One region of the Sphingobium sp. AntQ-1 genome, then DNA from elsewhere that is predicted to be linked to it. Evidence: predicted binding sites of a transcription regulator. Region 1 holds the regulator's gene; the other holds the start of a gene.
The links. Region 1 encodes LexA, which represses DNA repair genes until DNA is damaged. Its sites were predicted from a motif close to GTTCCNCNCTTGTTCT; they were not measured.
Positions count from the first base shown of each region.

Region 2: the regulator LexA is predicted to act here: its motif matches at 3,314-3,329, upstream of sphantq_RS03450 (ImuA family protein).

Region 1 is NZ_CP117158.1:3,476,307-3,484,727, reverse strand. Features, by position in the region: gene trpD (anthranilate phosphoribosyltransferase) at 1-600, shown strand, start outside; gene trpC (indole-3-glycerol phosphate synthase TrpC) at 597-1,388, shown strand; gene moaC (cyclic pyranopterin monophosphate synthase MoaC) at 1,385-1,858, shown strand; gene sphantq_RS17455 (molybdopterin molybdotransferase MoeA) at 1,855-3,036, shown strand; gene lexA (transcriptional repressor LexA) at 3,106-3,792, shown strand; gene sphantq_RS17445 (ComEC/Rec2 family competence protein) at 3,783-5,954, opposite strand; gene gltX (glutamate--tRNA ligase) at 6,024-7,445, shown strand; gene sphantq_RS17435 (citrate synthase) at 7,466-8,421, shown strand, end outside.
Region 2 is NZ_CP117158.1:681,361-689,781, forward strand. Features, by position in the region: gene istB (IS21-like element helper ATPase IstB) at 1-316, shown strand, start outside; partial or broken gene sphantq_RS03425 (IS21 family transposase) at 489-770, opposite strand; gene sphantq_RS03430 (alpha-ketoglutarate-dependent dioxygenase AlkB) at 901-1,491, opposite strand; gene sphantq_RS03435 (SOS response-associated peptidase family protein) at 1,498-2,031, opposite strand; gene sphantq_RS03440 (SOS response-associated peptidase) at 2,077-2,694, shown strand; gene sphantq_RS03445 (DUF1810 domain-containing protein) at 2,691-3,116, shown strand; gene sphantq_RS03450 (ImuA family protein) at 3,348-4,124, shown strand; gene sphantq_RS03455 (DUF6504 family protein) at 4,042-5,853, shown strand; gene sphantq_RS03460 (error-prone DNA polymerase) at 5,853-8,421, shown strand, end outside.

The sequences.
Region 1 (8,421 bases):
ACCGCCGAAGCGACGCTGGCCGACCTCGGCATCTGCTTCCTCTTCGCCCAGAATTACCATCCCGCGCTCAAACGGCTCGGCTCGATCCGCAAGGCGATCGGCGAACGCACCATCTTCAATCTGATGGGACCGCTCGCCAATCCGGCGAAGGTCCGTCGCCAACTCGTCGGCATCGCCCGCCCGGCCTATGTCCCCATCTATGCGCAGGCGCTCGCCGACCTGGGCGTCGACCACGCCATGATCATTTCGGGCGACGAAGGACTGGACGAACTCTCGCTCGCCGGGGGCAACGACATGGCGGAGGTGAAGGGCCATGACATCGTCGCCATGCACCGGCTGACCGCCGCCGACCTCGGCCTCTCCACTCAGCCGGTCGAGGCGATCCGCGGCGGCGACGCCGCCCATAACGCCGCGGCGCTGCGCGCCCTGCTGCAAGGCGAACCGGGCGCCTATCGCGACGCCGTGCTGCTGAACGCCGCCGCCGCCCTTGTCGTCGCCGACGCCGTCCCCAATCTGCGCGAAGGGGTGGAAGAAGCCGCCGAAACCATCGACCGCGGCCTTGCCAACGCGCTCCTCAATTGCTGGATTGCCTATACATGACCAACAAGCTGATCGAAATCTGCGATTTCAAGCGCGAGGATGTAGCCCGCCGCCGGGCCGCGACCACCGTGTCGGCGCTTCATGCCCGCGCGAGCGAACAGACGCCGCCGCGCGGTTTCCGCCAGGCGCTGGACGCTGCCGCGCGATCGGGCTTCGGCCTGATCGCGGAGATCAAGAAGGCCAGCCCGTCCAAAGGGCTGATCCGCGCCGACTTCGATCCGCCCGCCCATGCGCGGGCCTATGCGGCCGGTGGCGCCGCCTGCCTCTCCGTCCTGACCGACGAACCCTATTTTCAGGGTCATGACGATTATCTGATGGCCGCCCGGTCGGCCTGCGCAATCCCGGTGCTGCGTAAGGATTTCCTGGTCGATCCCTGGCAGGTGCTGGAAAGCCGCTCACTCGGCGCGGACGCCATCCTTATCATCGTCGCCGCGCTGGACGATGGCCAGATGCAGGAGATAGAGGAAGCCGCGCTCGGCCTTGGCATGGACGCCCTGATCGAAGTGCATGACGAGGCCGAACTGGACCGCGCGCTGAAGCTCCGCTCGCGCCTGATCGGCGTCAACAACCGCGACCTGCGCGATTTCTCCGTCGATTTCGCACGCACCTACGAACTGGTGGGCAAGGCGCCCGAAGGCTGCACCTTCGTCGCTGAAAGCGGCCTGACTGGTCATGCCGATCTGGTCGCGATGGCCGACCATGGCGTGCGCTGCTTCCTGGTCGGTGAAACGCTGATGCGTCAGGCCGATGTGGAGGCGGCGACCCACAATCTGCTGACGGGCGGATGAGCGGCCTCACCCATCTGGACGAAGACGGCGCGGCCCGGATGGTCGATGTCGGGGCCAAGGCGGTCACGGCGCGCGAAGCCATCGCCTCCGGCCGGATCGCCATGAGCGCGACCGCCGCCAGAGCCATCGCCGACGGTCTGGTCAAGAAGGGCGACGTGTTGGCCGTGGCGCGAGTGGCTGGCATCATGGCGGCCAAGCGCACCGCCGACCTCATCCCGCTCTGCCACCCGATCGCGCTCAGCGCCGTGACGGTCGATTTCGCGTTGGACGATAGCGGCGCCACGGTCACCGCCACCGCGCGCACCGCCGGCCAGACCGGCGTGGAGATGGAGGCGCTGACCGCGGCCTCTGTCGCGCTGCTGACCGTCTATGACATGGCCAAGGCGCTGGACAAGTCGATGATCATCGGCGGCGTCTGCCTGATCGCCAAAACCGGCGGCAAGTCGGGCGACTGGCGGCGCACGCCATGAGCCTGCTGCCGGTCGCTGAGGCGCAGGCGCGCCTGTTCGCTCTCGCCCCGCGACTGGCGACCGAAACCGTGCCGATCACCGCCGCCGCCGGACGCTGGCTGGCGCAGGATCTGGCGGCGCTGCGCGACCAGCCCTGGGCCGATCTGTCGGCGATGGACGGCTATGCCGTGCGCGCCGCCGAAGCACCCGGCCCCTGGCGCGTCACCAGCGAGAGCGCGGCCGGCGCGGCGGACCTTGCAGCCCTGGCGCCGGGCGAAGCGAGCCGCATCTTCACCGGCGCGCCGCTACCGCCGGGCGCCGACACCATATTGATCCAGGAAAATGCGACCCGCGACGGCGACTGGCTGACCGCCAGCGCCGATCCGCTACCCGCAGGTCGTCATGTCCGCACCGCCGCCTCCGACTTTGCGCAGGACGCCCTGCTGCTGGAGGCTGGCGGTCGCCTCGGCCCGGCTCAGGTCGCGCTCGCCGTGCTGGGTGGCCATGGCGTCGTGCCGGTCGGCGGTCGGCCGACGGTCGCGCTGCTGTCCACCGGCAATGAACTGGTGCCGCCCGGCGCCCCGACGCCGCCGGGTTTCCTGCCTTCCTCCAACGCGCCGATGCTTGCCGCCCTGCTCGCCGCCCTGCCCTGCGACGTCATCGACCTCGGCATCGTGCGGGACGACCTCGATGCGATGGTGGCCGCGATCGAACGGGCGCGCACGGCCGACATCATCGTGTCGACCGGCGGCGCCTCCGTCGGCGACCATGATTTGGTCCGTCCCGCTTTTGTGAAAGCAGGCGGCGCGCTCGATTTTTGGAAGATCAAAATGCGGCCGGGCAAGCCGCTGATGGCGGGGCGAATCGCCGATACGCTGTTCCTGGGCCTGCCGGGCAATCCCGTCTCCGCCTTCGTCACGGCCACGCTGTTCCTGTTGCCGCTGGTCCGTCATCTGGGCGGCGCACGCGATCCGCTGCCACCGACAAGCGACGCGCCGCTCGCCTCACCGCTGCCCGCCACCGGCGATCGTGACGATTATCTGCGCGCCTGGCGCGGACCGGGCGGCATCGTGTCGGTCACGTCACAGGACAGCGCGGCCACCGCCGCCATGGCGAAGGCCGACTGCCTGATCCTGCGCCCCGCCGGATCGCCGCCGGCGGCTCCCGGCGATCGGGTCTTGATTCTGCCGCTGCCCTGACATGTTCGGTGCTTGACTAACCTTCATCTGTTTCCTATGCGTTCCTCATACGTTCCACGGAGGATCGCAATGTTGACGCCCAAGCAGCAGGAATTGCTAAGCTTCATTCAGACCCGCTTGGACGAAGGCGGCGTGTCGCCTTCTTTCGAGGAAATGAAGGATGCGCTGGACCTGCGGTCCAAATCCGGCATTCACCGCCTCATCAACGCGCTGGAGGAGCGCGGCTTCATCCGTCGCCTGCCCAATCGCGCCCGCGCGCTGGAAGTGCTCAAGCTCCCCGATGCGATGCATCGCGCGCCCGCGCCAGTGATCGCGCTCAATCCCAAGGTCGCGCCGCCCGCCCAGCCGCCGATGATCCCCACCGCCGCCAATGACGTGATCGAAATCCCGCTGCACGGCCGGATCGCGGCCGGTGTGCCGATCGAGGCGATGGAAGGGCAGGCGATGCTCTCCGTGCCCGCCGCGCTGCTCGGCGCGGGCGATCATTATGCGCTGGAAGTGTCGGGCGATTCGATGATGGAAGCCGGCATCCTCGACGGCGACTTCGCGTTGATCCAGCGCACCGACGTCGCCCGCGAAGGTCAGATCGTCGTCGCGCTGATCGACGAGGCGGAAGCGACGCTGAAATATTTCCGCCGCGAAGGCAGCCGCGTCCGGCTCGATCCGGCCAACCCGGCCTATGAGCCGCAGATATACGATCCGCGCCAGGTCCGCATCCAGGGCAAGCTCGCGGGGCTGCTGCGCCGCTACAATTGAGGCCTGTGTGATTGGGCCTTAAATGATTCAGGCTGTTCCCTCCACGTCCGGCGGGTCTGGCGGGCGACCCAGGGATGCGCGTCGCCCGCCCGATGGACGGTGTGAACTTCGCCCTTCGCCAGGATCATGGACAGCCCACCGGTACGCGCGAGCGACCGGCGGTCGACCTTCATCCAGCGCGGTCGGCACCAGCGCGGCAGGCCCCGATCGCTGACGACGATGTCCGCCGCCGCGCAATCGCCGGCGAAACTCGACCGATCGATCAGCACATTGCTGCGAGTAAAGAGCAGCCGCCAGTCGCGGCCCTTGCCATCCTTCATCCTCATGGCGCACATATCCTGCGAGCAGCGCGTCTCCGGCAGCGCCGCGATCGCCGCCAGTTCGCCGTCATAACCTGCACTTTCCGACAGCACGTCCCGCACATAATCCCCCGCCCGATCGCGCAATATCGCCATGCCCTTTCCCGTCCGCACGGCGACATGCCGCCCGTCGCCGGTAATCAGGATATCGGGCGGCGCGGCGGTAAAGGTGACCGCCACGCCGATCAGCACCGGCGCAAGTCCCAGCCATCGCCATCCCGTCCGCCATAACAGGCACCAGAGCAGTCCGACGATGGTGATGCCGAACAGCCCCATACCCATGGTCGGCGCGAGCAATGTGGCCATAGGACTCGCCGCCACGCCATGAGCCAGCAGCAGCAACAGGTTCAGCGCCTGCTGCGTCAACCACCAGAACGGCGCGCCCAACCCTACGACATCCAGCACGAGCGCCAGCGCCTCCAGCGGCATGACGACGAAAGTGGTGAGCGGGATCGCGATCAGATTGGCGAAGGCGCCGAGCAGGCCCGCCTTGTGAAAATGGAACAGCGCGATCGGCATCAGCACCAGTTCGACGGCGATCCCGGTCGCCAGCATGACGACCAGCAAGCGACCCGTCTTGCGAATCACGCCCTCGTCCCTGACGGCGGCAAAGGCGCGAAAGCGCGGATGTTCGGCCAGCGCCACCAGCGCCGTCACCGCCGCGAAACTCATCTGGAAACTCGGCCCGACCAGCGCTTCGGGCCACAGCAGCAGCACGACCAGCGCCCCGGTCGCCACCAGTCGCAATGTCACCGCATCCCGACCCATCGCCAGTCCGCCCAAGACCAGCAAGCCCGCGACGCAGGATCGCACCGTGGGCACCTCCGCCCCGGTTAGCAGCGTATAGCCGATCCCCGCCAGCGCCCCGCCCGCCGCCGCGATCAGCATCAGCGGCCAGCCAAGCGCCGCCCGCTGGCTCAAGGCCATCACGCGCATCAGCAGGAAAATGACCGCCCCGATCAGCGCCGTCACATGCAAGCCGCTGATCGACAGAAGATGCGCCAGCCCGCTGCGCCGCATCGCTTCCGCATCCGCTTCGGGGATCGCGCCCTGGTCCCCGGTCGCCAGAGCGGCAGCGATTCCTTCGGCGGGACCATCCACTTGCTCCAATATATGGCCGAACAACCGCGCCCGCAGCGGTGACGCGGCGGTGGAGGGGATCACTATCTCTATGGGCTTCAACGCCTTGCCGGTGGCCCCGATCCCCTGAAAATAGGCGCGCGCCGCAAAATCATAGCCGCCCGGCACACTCGGCGGCGCCGGCGGCATCAAGCGCACGCGAAACCGCAGACGCGCGCCCTCGCCCAGCCCCGTCGGCACATCGGCATCGGCGATATTCACCCGCACAACCGCCGGCAGATTGGGCGCGTGAACCGGGCGTAGCATGACGCGCACCATCGCCTGTGCCGGAACGGGACGCACCGCCGTCACATCGCCGATTACCTGCACGAAGGTCGCCCGGCCCAGTGGCGGCTGGCCCCACAGCATCGCCTTCCCCCAAACCAGCAGGCATCCCATGCACGCCAGGATGCCGCCCGCGACGCATATCCGGCGCAACCGCCCTCCGACCGGCAGCATCGCCCCCATGCAGGCCATCGCCAGCGCGCCGCAGCAAAAGGCCAGCCAGTCCACGGCGTGAGGCAGGATGAACCAGCCCGCAATCCCGCTGCCCAGCCCGATCGGCGCCCATAATCCGATCTGTTCGCGCTCACACTCCAGCCAGCTTTCGAGTCGCTCCAGCGCCGCCCGCGCCCATGCCGCCGGCCTCGCACCAAGGGAGGTTTGTCGTGGCTCAAAAGCCATGCTAGGGGGCGCAGCATCCATGGGTCAGCTAGGCGAATGTCAGGGAATATGACGGCAAGTGCAACGGGAATGAACAAGCCGGTGGTGACCCGTTTCGCCCCGTCCCCCACCGGGTTCCTGCATATCGGCGGCGCCCGCACCGCGCTGTTCAACTGGCTGTTCGCGCGCCATCACGGCGGCAAGTTCCTGTTGCGGATCGAGGACACCGATCGCGCCCGTTCGACCGATGCGGCCGTCGCCGCGATCTTCGATGGGCTGGAATGGCTGGGCCTGGGCGGTGACGAGCCTGCCGTCTTCCAGTTCGCGCGCACCCCGCGCCATGCGGAGGTCGCCAACCAGTTGCTGGAAACAGGCCACGCCTATCGCTGCTATGCGACGCCGGAAGAGCTGTCCGAACTGCGTGAACAGCAGCGCGCCGCCAAGCAGCCGATGCGCTATGATGGCCGCTGGCGCGACCGCATGCCGGAAGATGCGCCCGCTGGCGCGCCCTTCGTCATCCGCATCAAGGCGCCGCGCGAAGGCGAGACGGTAATCGAGGATGCGGTGCAGGGCCGCGTCGTCGTGCAGAATGCCGAGCTGGACGACATGATCCTGCTGCGGTCCGATGGCACGCCCACCTATATGCTGGCCGTCGTGGTCGACGATCATGACATGGGCGTCACCCATGTCATTCGTGGCGACGATCATCTCAACAACGCCTTCCGCCAGCTCAGCATCATCAAGGCGATGCAGTGGGAGGAGCCGATCTACGCGCATATCCCGCTGATCCACGGACCGGATGGCGCGAAATTGTCCAAGCGCCACGGCGCATTGGGCGTAGACGCTTATCGCGACGAGATGGGGATGCTGCCCGAAGCGGTGCTGAACTATCTGCTGCGTCTGGGCTGGGGCCATGGCGATGAAGAGATCATCTCGATCGCCCGCGCCATTGACCTGTTCGATATTGGCGGCGTCGGCCGGTCGCCTTCGCGCTTCGACATCAAGAAGCTGGAAAATCTGAACGGACATTATCTGCGCGAGGCCGACGATGCGCGTTTGGCGGGATTGGTTGCGCCTCATGTGGAACAGCGGCTTGATATCGCTTTGACGGATGCCAATCTTTCGATTTTAACCCAGGCGATGGCTTCGCTGAAGCCGCGCGCCAAAAACCTTAATGAAATTGCGGAGGGCGCAGAATTTCTATTCAAAAATTGCCCGCTCGATTTTGACGAGAAGGCATCCGCTCTGCTAGACGACTCCGCGCGCGCGCTGCTGAAGAAGACAGCCGACGCTCTCCAGCCCGTTCAGTCCTGGACGGTCGAAGCGATCGAAGACGTGATACGCCGCGTGGCAGAGGATGCCGGTCTGGGGCTGGGCAAGGTAGCGCAGCCGCTGCGCGCGGCGCTGACCGGCCGCACGGTCTCGCCGGGGATTTTCGATGTCCTCTTCCTTTTGGGGAAAGAGGAGAGCTTGGAACGACTGAACGATGTTGGGCACGCATCGGCCGGTTGATGGCACTCAAGGAGAACAATATGTCGGATAATAATGCCACTTTGACCGTCGGGGGAGACACGAAGGACTATGCCGTCATGGACGGCACGGTCGGCCCGCAGGTCATCGACGTGCGCAAGCTCTACGCCAATACCGGCATGTTCACCTATGATCCGGGCTTCACCTCCACCGCCAGCTGCGAATCCGGGCTGACCTATATCGACGGCGACGCGGGCATCCTGCTTCATCGCGGCTATCCGATCGGACAGCTGGCCGAAGAATCCAGCTTCATGGAAGTCTGCTACCTGCTGCTGAACGGCGAATTGCCGTCGCAGAAGGAACTGGAAGACTTCACCACCACCATCACCCGCCATACCATGGTGCATGAGCAGCTGTCGGCCTTTTTCCGCGGTTTCCGCCGCGACGCGCATCCGATGGCGATCATGGTCGGAGTCGTCGGCGCCCTGTCGGCCTTTTATCATGACTCGACCGACATCAACGACCCGGAACAGCGCCGCATTGCGAGCCATCGCCTGATCGCCAAGATGCCCACGATCGCTGCCATGGCCTATAAATATTCGGTGGGTCAGCCCTTCGTCTATCCGCGCAACGACCTCAGCTACACCGCCAATTTCTTGCGCATGACCTTCTCGGTCCCGGCGGAGGATTATGTTCCCGATCCAGTGATCGTGGACGCGATGGACAAGATCTTCATCCTCCATGCTGACCATGAGCAGAACGCCTCGACCTCGACCGTGCGTCTGGCCGGTTCGTCGGGCGCCAACCCGTTCGCCTGCATCGCGGCCGGCATCGCCTGCCTGTGGGGTCCGGCGCATGGCGGCGCGAACGAAGCCGCGCTCAACATGCTGCGCGAAATCGGCACCGTCGATCGTATCCCGGAATATATCGCCCGCGCCAAGAACAAGGACGATCCGTTCCGCCTGATGGGCTTTGGCCATCGCGTCTATAAAAATTACGATCCGCGCGCGACCGTGAT
Region 2 (8,421 bases), 960 kb from region 1:
GACCCGCCTCGAAGAGGAGGCCAGGATCGGCAAGAGTGGCGCTCTCGCCGCCCAGCTATCCCGCCTCGATCTGATCGTGCTCGATGAACTGGGCTATCTGCCGTTCGCCCGATCAGGCGGCCAGCTGCTGTTCCACCTGATCAGCAAACTCTATGAGCAGACCAGCGTCATCATCACCACCAACCTCGCCTTTGGCGAGTGGCCCACCGTGTTCGGCGATCCCAAGATGACCACCGCGCTCCTCGACCGCGTCACCCATCATTGCGACATCGTCGAGACCGGCAATGACAGCTGGCGCTTCAAAAACCGCAGCTGATCCCCCCCAGCACCGATCAATTAGAAGATGTTTTGCGCTGCGCGCGCCTCCGGTCGGGCTACGCCCTCCCTACGCCGCGCGCAGCGCAAGGAAGCCCGTCACATCAACGCTCCGCCATCCTGACAGGGGGTCCCTTTTGCGCGCCGATAAGGGGTCCCGTTTGCACGCCGATTGACACCTCGTAGCCCAGCATAACCAGATCTGCATGTAGCTGCTTGGCTGTTCGCTTCTGCTTGCGCGACTTGCCGGATTCCACCCGTAGCCACGTCGTCAATTTTTCGGCAAACTGATCAAGCTTGCTCGGCCGTTTGGGAACCTTGAACGTCGGCTCCACCGCGTCATCGCGCAGATATTTGCGGATCGTGTTGCGCGATAATCCAGTCCGTCGCCTGATCTCGCGAATGGGAATGCCTTGCCGAAAATGCCAGCGGCGGATCACACTGAGTAAGTCCATGTCGATCACTCCGATGCCTCCTGACTGTCAGCCAGGGGCGAGGAAAACATGGGTCAATTCTCAGTGAAAACTTATAACCCTCCCGGGTCACTTCTCAGTGCAACTCAACACCGATAGAGGCTTTATCGGCTCATTTCAGCGCCAGGCTCCGAAATGTTATCGACCATCGGGTTTCGGCCATCTCAACGATGCTATGTTCCCAAGCGTGCCGCGCCGCTCCGGAGAGATGATAGATGGTCCGCGGCGCCAACGACGCATTGGAACGCTTGAAAGCACCATCCGCCCGTCGGCGAAACCGCATCGTCGCAGGCATTCCAAGCGAAATGCCCACGACATGCTCGAACACCGGCCTGTCCTTGTGCCAGCCAATGCCGGCGCCGGGATCATAGCGGATCAACAAAGCTTGCACGAGTTCCCCCGGCGCGAGCCCTGCGAACGCCTCGGCGCGCGCTTTGATCGGCAACAACCAGTCCGGTATCGGATCGGCAGGCGCGAAGCGGCCATTTTCGAAATCATAGCTCCAGCCATAGCTATGGGTGAGCCGCTTTCCCGTCCATTGCTGGAAACGGAAGGGCGAAAGGTCCGTATGGTCGATGCGCGCGATCAGCGCGCGTTCCTCGGCAACGGATAGGAAGGCGTCGGCGCTGGCGAAGCCCGGCAGCACAGCCGCGCCGAACAACTCGGCCTGATCATTACCGGAAAAGAGTGGAAGCATCGACATGATGGATCAGAGCGCCAGAGACGTTTGCACCGGCTTGGGATTGATCTCTTCGATCAGGAAACTGCGGGCAGGCGGCGTTTGCAGCAAATCGATCTCGGGAACCGTGAAATCCAGCCATTGCATGACCTGCCGGCGATGAATGATGGCGCCCTGCCGTTCCTGATAGCGCATCACTTCCGGGTTCGCGTCCACCGTGATGACGCGGTAGCTGAGCGGCCACTCGCCGATCGCCGGCTCCCATATGCCGGCGAGATAGAAGAAATTGCCGCCGTCGAGCGTCACGCGAAACCGGCGCTCGTCGTTGCGGATATGGAATTCCGAAGCCGGGATCAGGCAACGCTGGGCAGGAAAGCGCCGTCCTTCCGCGCGCGCGAAACGATAAGAAACTCCATCGGCGAACTGGGGGTTTGAACCCCATGTCGCCTCCACCATCTCGATTTCGCTTGGATCCTCGGGGTTTCGCCGGATGATGGCCCGGCGATCGTCGAGCGGCGCCTCGGTATCAAAGGGGGTGGCTTTCGAGTCCATGAAAAGGAACATACAAGGAACAAGCGTTTCGGACAAGGGCGGACAAGGACCACCAACATGTGTAACGACTATCGCCTGCTCATAGATATCGCATCGATCGTCGAAGACTTTGCGGATCTCAAGATTAAGATCAAGATGCCGGAAGGAGCGCCCAACGTCGCCGCGCGCGAGGATGTGAAGATCACCGACATGGGCCCCATCGTCCGGTCGGTCGAGGGGGAGCGCGGAATAGGGGAACTCGTCAGTCGGCGCTGGAGCTGGCCCGGCCAGAACGGCCGCCCGGTCTATAATTTCCGCTCCGAGGGTCGAACCTTTGCCTCGCATCGCTGCCTCATCCTCGCCGACGGCTTCTATGAGTTCACCGATCCCGCCGATCCCAAGCAGAAGCGGCTGGATAAATGGCTGTTCACGATGAAGGATCATGACTGGTTCTGCATCGCGGGCATCTGGCGCGCCGACGCGGCCGGCGAGGCCTTCACGATGCTGACGATGGATGCGGGTCCCGACGTCTCGCCCTATCATCATCGGCAGATCATCCCCCTGCGACGGGATCAATGGGCTGACTGGCTCGACCCTGCGGTGCCGGCCAAAGATATTCTGCATTGGCTGCCCAAGGGCAGCCTTCCCGTCACACAGGTGCATGGCGCGCCGCCCGCACAGGCATCGCTGCTATGACTGGCCAAAAGGAAGGCCTCGACCGTTTCGTTGCGGCCCAGGAAGAGGTCTATCCCCGAGCCCTCGCCGAATTGCGCGCCGGGTCGAAGCGATCGCATTGGATGTGGTTCATCTTTCCACAGCTCAAGGCGCTTGGCCGCAGTCCGATTGCTCAATTTTACGGCATCGTCTCGCTCGGCGAAGCACGGGCCTATGACGCTCACCCGGTGCTCGGTGCGCGCTATCGCGCCTGCGTGGAGGCGCTGCAGGGGCTGTCGACCAGAGATCCCGTGGCGGTGATGGGGTTGGTGGACGCCATGAAGTTGCGCTCCTCTCTGACGCTGTTCGAGCAGGCTCGCCCTAGCCCGCTTTTGGCTGCCGCGATCGAGCGATGGTATGACGGCGAGCGCGACGACGCTACGCTAAGGCTCCTCGAGCAGTAATGCTGAAGCCATTCCAGGTCGAACAGCAAGAAGGCCTCGCCGGTTCAAACCGACAAGGCCTCTATGGGAGCCGGCGCGACGAACGGGGGGCGTCGCGTCCAGCATCGGCTAAACCCGTTGGACAGCGGCTGGTTCCACCGCTTTTGTTCGCTTACCAAAATAGCCCGGGCCCCACTTGACCCCAAGCGATGAGAGGTGGAACATAAAGGGAACATTTGAGTCGTGCCCTTCATGTCTATCGCCCTGCCCTCCGCTACGCCGTCATCCCAGGCCGACCTGTCCGCGCTGCGCGCGGATCTGGTGCGGGCGCGGGCTGCGCGTGGGCCTGCGCTGGACTTTGGTCTGCCTCAAATAGACGCACGACTCGCCGATGGCGGACTTGACGGTACCGGTCTCCATGAGATCGCCGCTGCCTCGGCAACATTGAGCGATGACGCGGCCGCCACCCTTTTCGCGGCCGGCATAGCGGCACGCTTTGCCGCCAAGGCGACGAGCGACGTCTTCTGGGCCATGACGGCGTTCGATCTCTATGCGCCGGGTCTCGAGCAAGTGGGGCTTGATCCCGGCCAGATCCTCTATGCGCAAGGCCACAAGGACAGCGTGGTGCTGGCGATGGCCGAAGATGCTCTGCGTTATGGCGCCATGGCCTGCGTGATCGCGGAGGTGAAGGCCGCCGACATGACCGCGACGCGCCGGCTGCAGCTCGCCGCTTCCGACGGACAGACACCGATGCTGCTCTATCGGCGGCATCGATCGCGCGACCGCTGTCCGCTCTCCCTGCCCTCCTCGGCCATGACGCGCTGGCGGATCGGCTGCCTCGCGTCCGAGCGCCTGTCTTGGCCCGGGGTTGGGCGGCCGCGCTGGCAGGTCGAGCTTGTCCGGCAGCGGAACGGCGATCCCTTTTCTCTCGAGCTGGAGGCCTGCGATGCAAAGGGTCGCCTCGCTCTTCCTGCCGCAATTGCCGATCGAGCGATTGCGCGGGAACGAGCGGCCAGCAACGCTGCCTGAGGCGCCGCCGGCGAACGCGCTGCGCTTTCCAGAGCCGATCGACGATGATCCGGGCGCCTGCTCCGTCCCGCGCGGTGGCGGCTGGCGCCCCGGCGCGCGCAGGGCGCGGGACGGCGCGCTGGGACGTCGGCCATCGCGGTCCGACATGGAGGCCTTGCCGGCCCATCAAAGGCCGACAATGCGCGAGATGGGCAGGCGCAGTGAGCATGCAGAACATCCCTTCAAAGCGATGCGATCAGACGACGGGCACAGCGGCACGCTGGCCGCTGCGCCGAGTTGGGCGGCATGGTGGGGCACGCCGACCGTGCTCGTCACCCGGAGCGGTCAGAAAGATATCATCACGGCCGCCTCCCCGCGCGCGCTCGAACTTGGCCTGCTGCCCGGCATGGCTGCCGCTCATGCCCGTGCGCTGGTTGCCGATCTCGACGTCCGCGACGCCGAGCCGGACGCCGATCGCGTCTGGCTCGACCGGCTTGCCCTTCACGCGGCGCGGCAATGGACGCCGACGGCGAGCGTATCGGGGCTCGACGGGCTGTGGTTCGATCTCAGCGGCACGACGCACCTGTTCGGGGGCGAAGATCATTTCTGCCGGCGGCTGCTCGCTTTCTTGAAGCGCCTGGGTTTCACGGCCCGGATCGCGGTTGCTGGGACGCCCGGCGCCGCGCATGCGCTGGCGCGGTTCGGCGGCCGCCCGATAACCTTGCTGGCGCCCGGCGAAGAGGCCCAGGCGATCGCCGACCTTCCGCTCGCCGCGCTCCGGCTCGAACCCGAAGCCCTGGTCGCGGCGGCCCGTTTCGGGTTGGAGCGCATCGCCGATCTCTATCCCATGCCGCGCGGCCCGCTCGCGCGCCGGCTTGGTCTTGCGACGGTCGATCGCCTCGACCAGGCAAGAGGCAGTCTCGCCGAGCCAATCGTCCCGGTCGTGCCCGCCGAGGCGCCGCGGGTGACACGCCATCTGCTCGAACCTATCGGCACGCCCGAAAGCATCGCCCAGGTGATCACCGACCTTGTCGACGATCTCGTGGTCCTGCTCCGCACGCGCGGGCTTGGCGCACGTGCGGTTCTGCTCATCGCCAACCGGGTCGACGGCGAAGCGCAACGCCTTGGCATCGGCGCCTCCCGGGCGACGCGCGACGAGCGGTATTTGAAGCGCATGTTCGCGCTTAAGATCAGCGAACTCGACCCCGGCCTTGGCATCGAGGCGATGCACCTTGCCGTTCCCTATCATGAGCCGCTCGGCGCCCAGGCCGCGGGCGCGCTTCTCGAGAGCTCGGGCAAGACCCGCGACATAGCGCCGCTCGTCGACCAGCTCGGCACGCGCGCGGGCGTGTCGGCGCTGTTCCGCCTCTCATCGCGCGAGAGCGACGTGCCCGAACGGGCGATGCGGCGCGTGTCGCCGCTCGCCACGCCCACCGGATGGCCGGGCTGGAAACGCCCGGTGCGGTTGCTCAAGCGCCCCGAGCCGCTTGCCAATGTCGTTGCGCTCCTGCCCGATCATCCGCCGCGCCGCTTTGTCTGGCGCGGTCAAAGCTACCGCGTTGTCGCCGGCGACGGGCCCGAGCGCATCCATGGCGAGTGGTGGCGATCGCCTCAGGAAATGTGGGCGGTGCGCGATTATTTTCGGGTGGAGGCGGAAGGCGGCGCGCGCTTCTGGCTGTTTCGCCGCGGCGACGGCGTCGAGGCTGAGACCGGCGACCTCAGCTGGTATATGCACGGAATGTTCGGCTGATGGCAGCGCCGCAAACGTCCTATGTCGAACTTCAGGTGACGAGCCATTTCTCGTTCCTGCGCGGCGCGTCCTCGCCCGAGGAGCTGTTCGCCGCCGCGGCGCTTCGTGGACATTCCGCGATGGGCCTGGCGGATTGGGGAACGGTCGCGGGCGTCGTGCGCGGATGGGATGGCCAGAAGGCGACCGGGGTCCGGATGATCGCGGGGAGCCGGGTCGATCTGGTCGATGGTCGCGCGCTGCTCCTCTATCCTCGATCGCGCCCGGCCTGGTCGCGGCTGACGCGGCTCCTCTCGATCGGCAAGAAACGCGGCGGCAAGGGCAAATGCCTGCTCGAATGGGCGGACGTCGCTGCCCATTCTGAAGATATGGTCGGCATCCTGGTACCCGATATGCCCGGCGACATCACGGGCAGCCATCTTCGCGACCTGTGCGATATATTCGGGCCGCGTGGCTTTTGCGCGCTGTCGCTGCGCCGTCGTCCGGACGATGCCGAGAGGCTGCACCGGCTCGATGTCCTTGCGCGCGTAAGCGGCGTACGGTCGGTTGCGACCGGCGACATCCTCTATCACAGCGCCGAACGACGTCCGCTGCAGGACGTGATGAGCGCGATCCGCGAGAAGTGCACCATCGACGAGCTGGGTTTCCGCCGCGAGCGGTTCATGGATCGTGACTTGAAATCGCCCGCGGAGATGGAACGCCGTTTCGCCGCTTTCCCCGACGCGATCGCAGCCAGCGCCGCCATCGCTGCGCAATGCACCTTCGATCTTGGCGAAATCCAATATCAATATCCCTATGAGGAGGTGATGGAAGGGCGAACCGCCCAGCAGGCTCTCGCTGCGCTTACGAGACAGGCGGCCGAGGTCAAATTCCCCGACGGCGTCCCCAAGCGCTATCGCGACCAGATCGACCATGAGCTCGGCCTCATCGAACGGCTCGGCTATGCGCCCTATTTCCTGACGGTCAATGCGATCGTCGCCGAGAGCCGGCGACGCGGTATCCTGTGCCAGGGGCGTGGATCGGCTGCCAATAGTTGCGTGTGCTATCTGCTGGGCGTCACGTCGATCGATCCGATCCAGCATGAGCTGCTGTTCGAACGGTTCGTCTCGGGCGAGCGGCGCGAACCGCCCGATATCGACGTCGATTTCGAGCATGAGCGCCGCGAGGAGATCATCCAGTGGATTTACGAGACCTATGGTCGCGACCACTCGGCCCTGACCGCCGTCGTCACCCGCTATCGCACGCGCGGCGCCGTCGCCGAGGTCGGCAAGGCGCTCGGGCTCCCGCGCGACTTGACCAAGATGCTGACGGGTCTGGTCTGGGGTTGGAGCATGGATGGCATTCCGCAAGAGCAGATCGAGAGCCTCAATCTCAACGCCGAGGATCATCGCCTGAAGCTCACCCTGGACCTGGCGCGCCAGCTGATCGGCACGCCACGCCATCTCTCGCAGCATCCCGGCGGCTTCGTACTGACGCAGAATCGGCTCGACGATCTCGTGCCGATCGAGCCCGCGCGGATGGAAGACCGGCAAATCATCGAATGGGACAAGGACGATATCGACGCCTTGAAGTTCATGAAGGTCGATGTGCTGGGGCTTGGCATGCTCGGCTGCATGAACCGCGCGTTCAACCTTCTGGAACAGGACAAGGGCATCCGCGTCACGATGGCGGATCTCCAGGACGATGACCCCGACGTTTACGCCATGATCCAGAAGGCCGACACGCTCGGCACCTTCCAGATCGAGAGCCGCGCGCAGATGTCGATGCTGCCGCGCATGAAGCCGCGGGAATTTTACGATCTCGTGATCGAAGTCGCGATCGTGCGCCCCGGGCCGATCCAGGGCGACATGGTCCATCCCTATCTTCGCCGGCGCGAGGGGAAGGAAAATCCCGAATATCCCAAGCCGGAACTGCGCGCCGTGCTCGAAAAGACATTGGGCGTGCCGCTGTTCCAGGAGCAGGCGATGAAGGTCGCGATCGTGGGCGCGGGGTTCAGCCCGCAGGAGGCCGACCAGCTTCGCCGCGCCATGGCAACTTTCAAGCTCACCGGCGGCGTCAGCCACTTCTACGACAAGCTCGTGGGCGGAATGGTCGCGCGCGGCTATCCCAAGGACTTTGCCGAGCGCACGTTCAAGCAGATCGAGGGGTTTGGCTCCTACGGCTTTCCCGAAAGCCACGCGGCCTCCTTCGCCAAGATCGCTTACGCGTCCTGCTGGATGAAACATCATCATCCCGACGTCTTCTGCGCTGCGCTTCTGAACGCCCAGCCCATGGGCTTCTATGCGCCCGCGCAGATCGTGCGCGATGCGCGCAACCATGGCGTCGAAGTCAGGCCCGTCTCGATCAATCACAGCCATTGGGACTGCTCGCTCGAGGAGACTAGAGGCCGATACAAGGCGGTCCGTCTCGGCCTCCGGCAGGTGCGCGGCCTTGCCAACATCCATGGCGCGGCGATCGTCGCGGCGCGCGGCCCCGCTCCCTATGAGAGCATCGAGGAGGTGTGGCGCCGGGCCGGCGTGCCGCGCGCCGCGATCGAGCGGCTGGCCGAGGCCGATGCTTTCCAATGCCTTG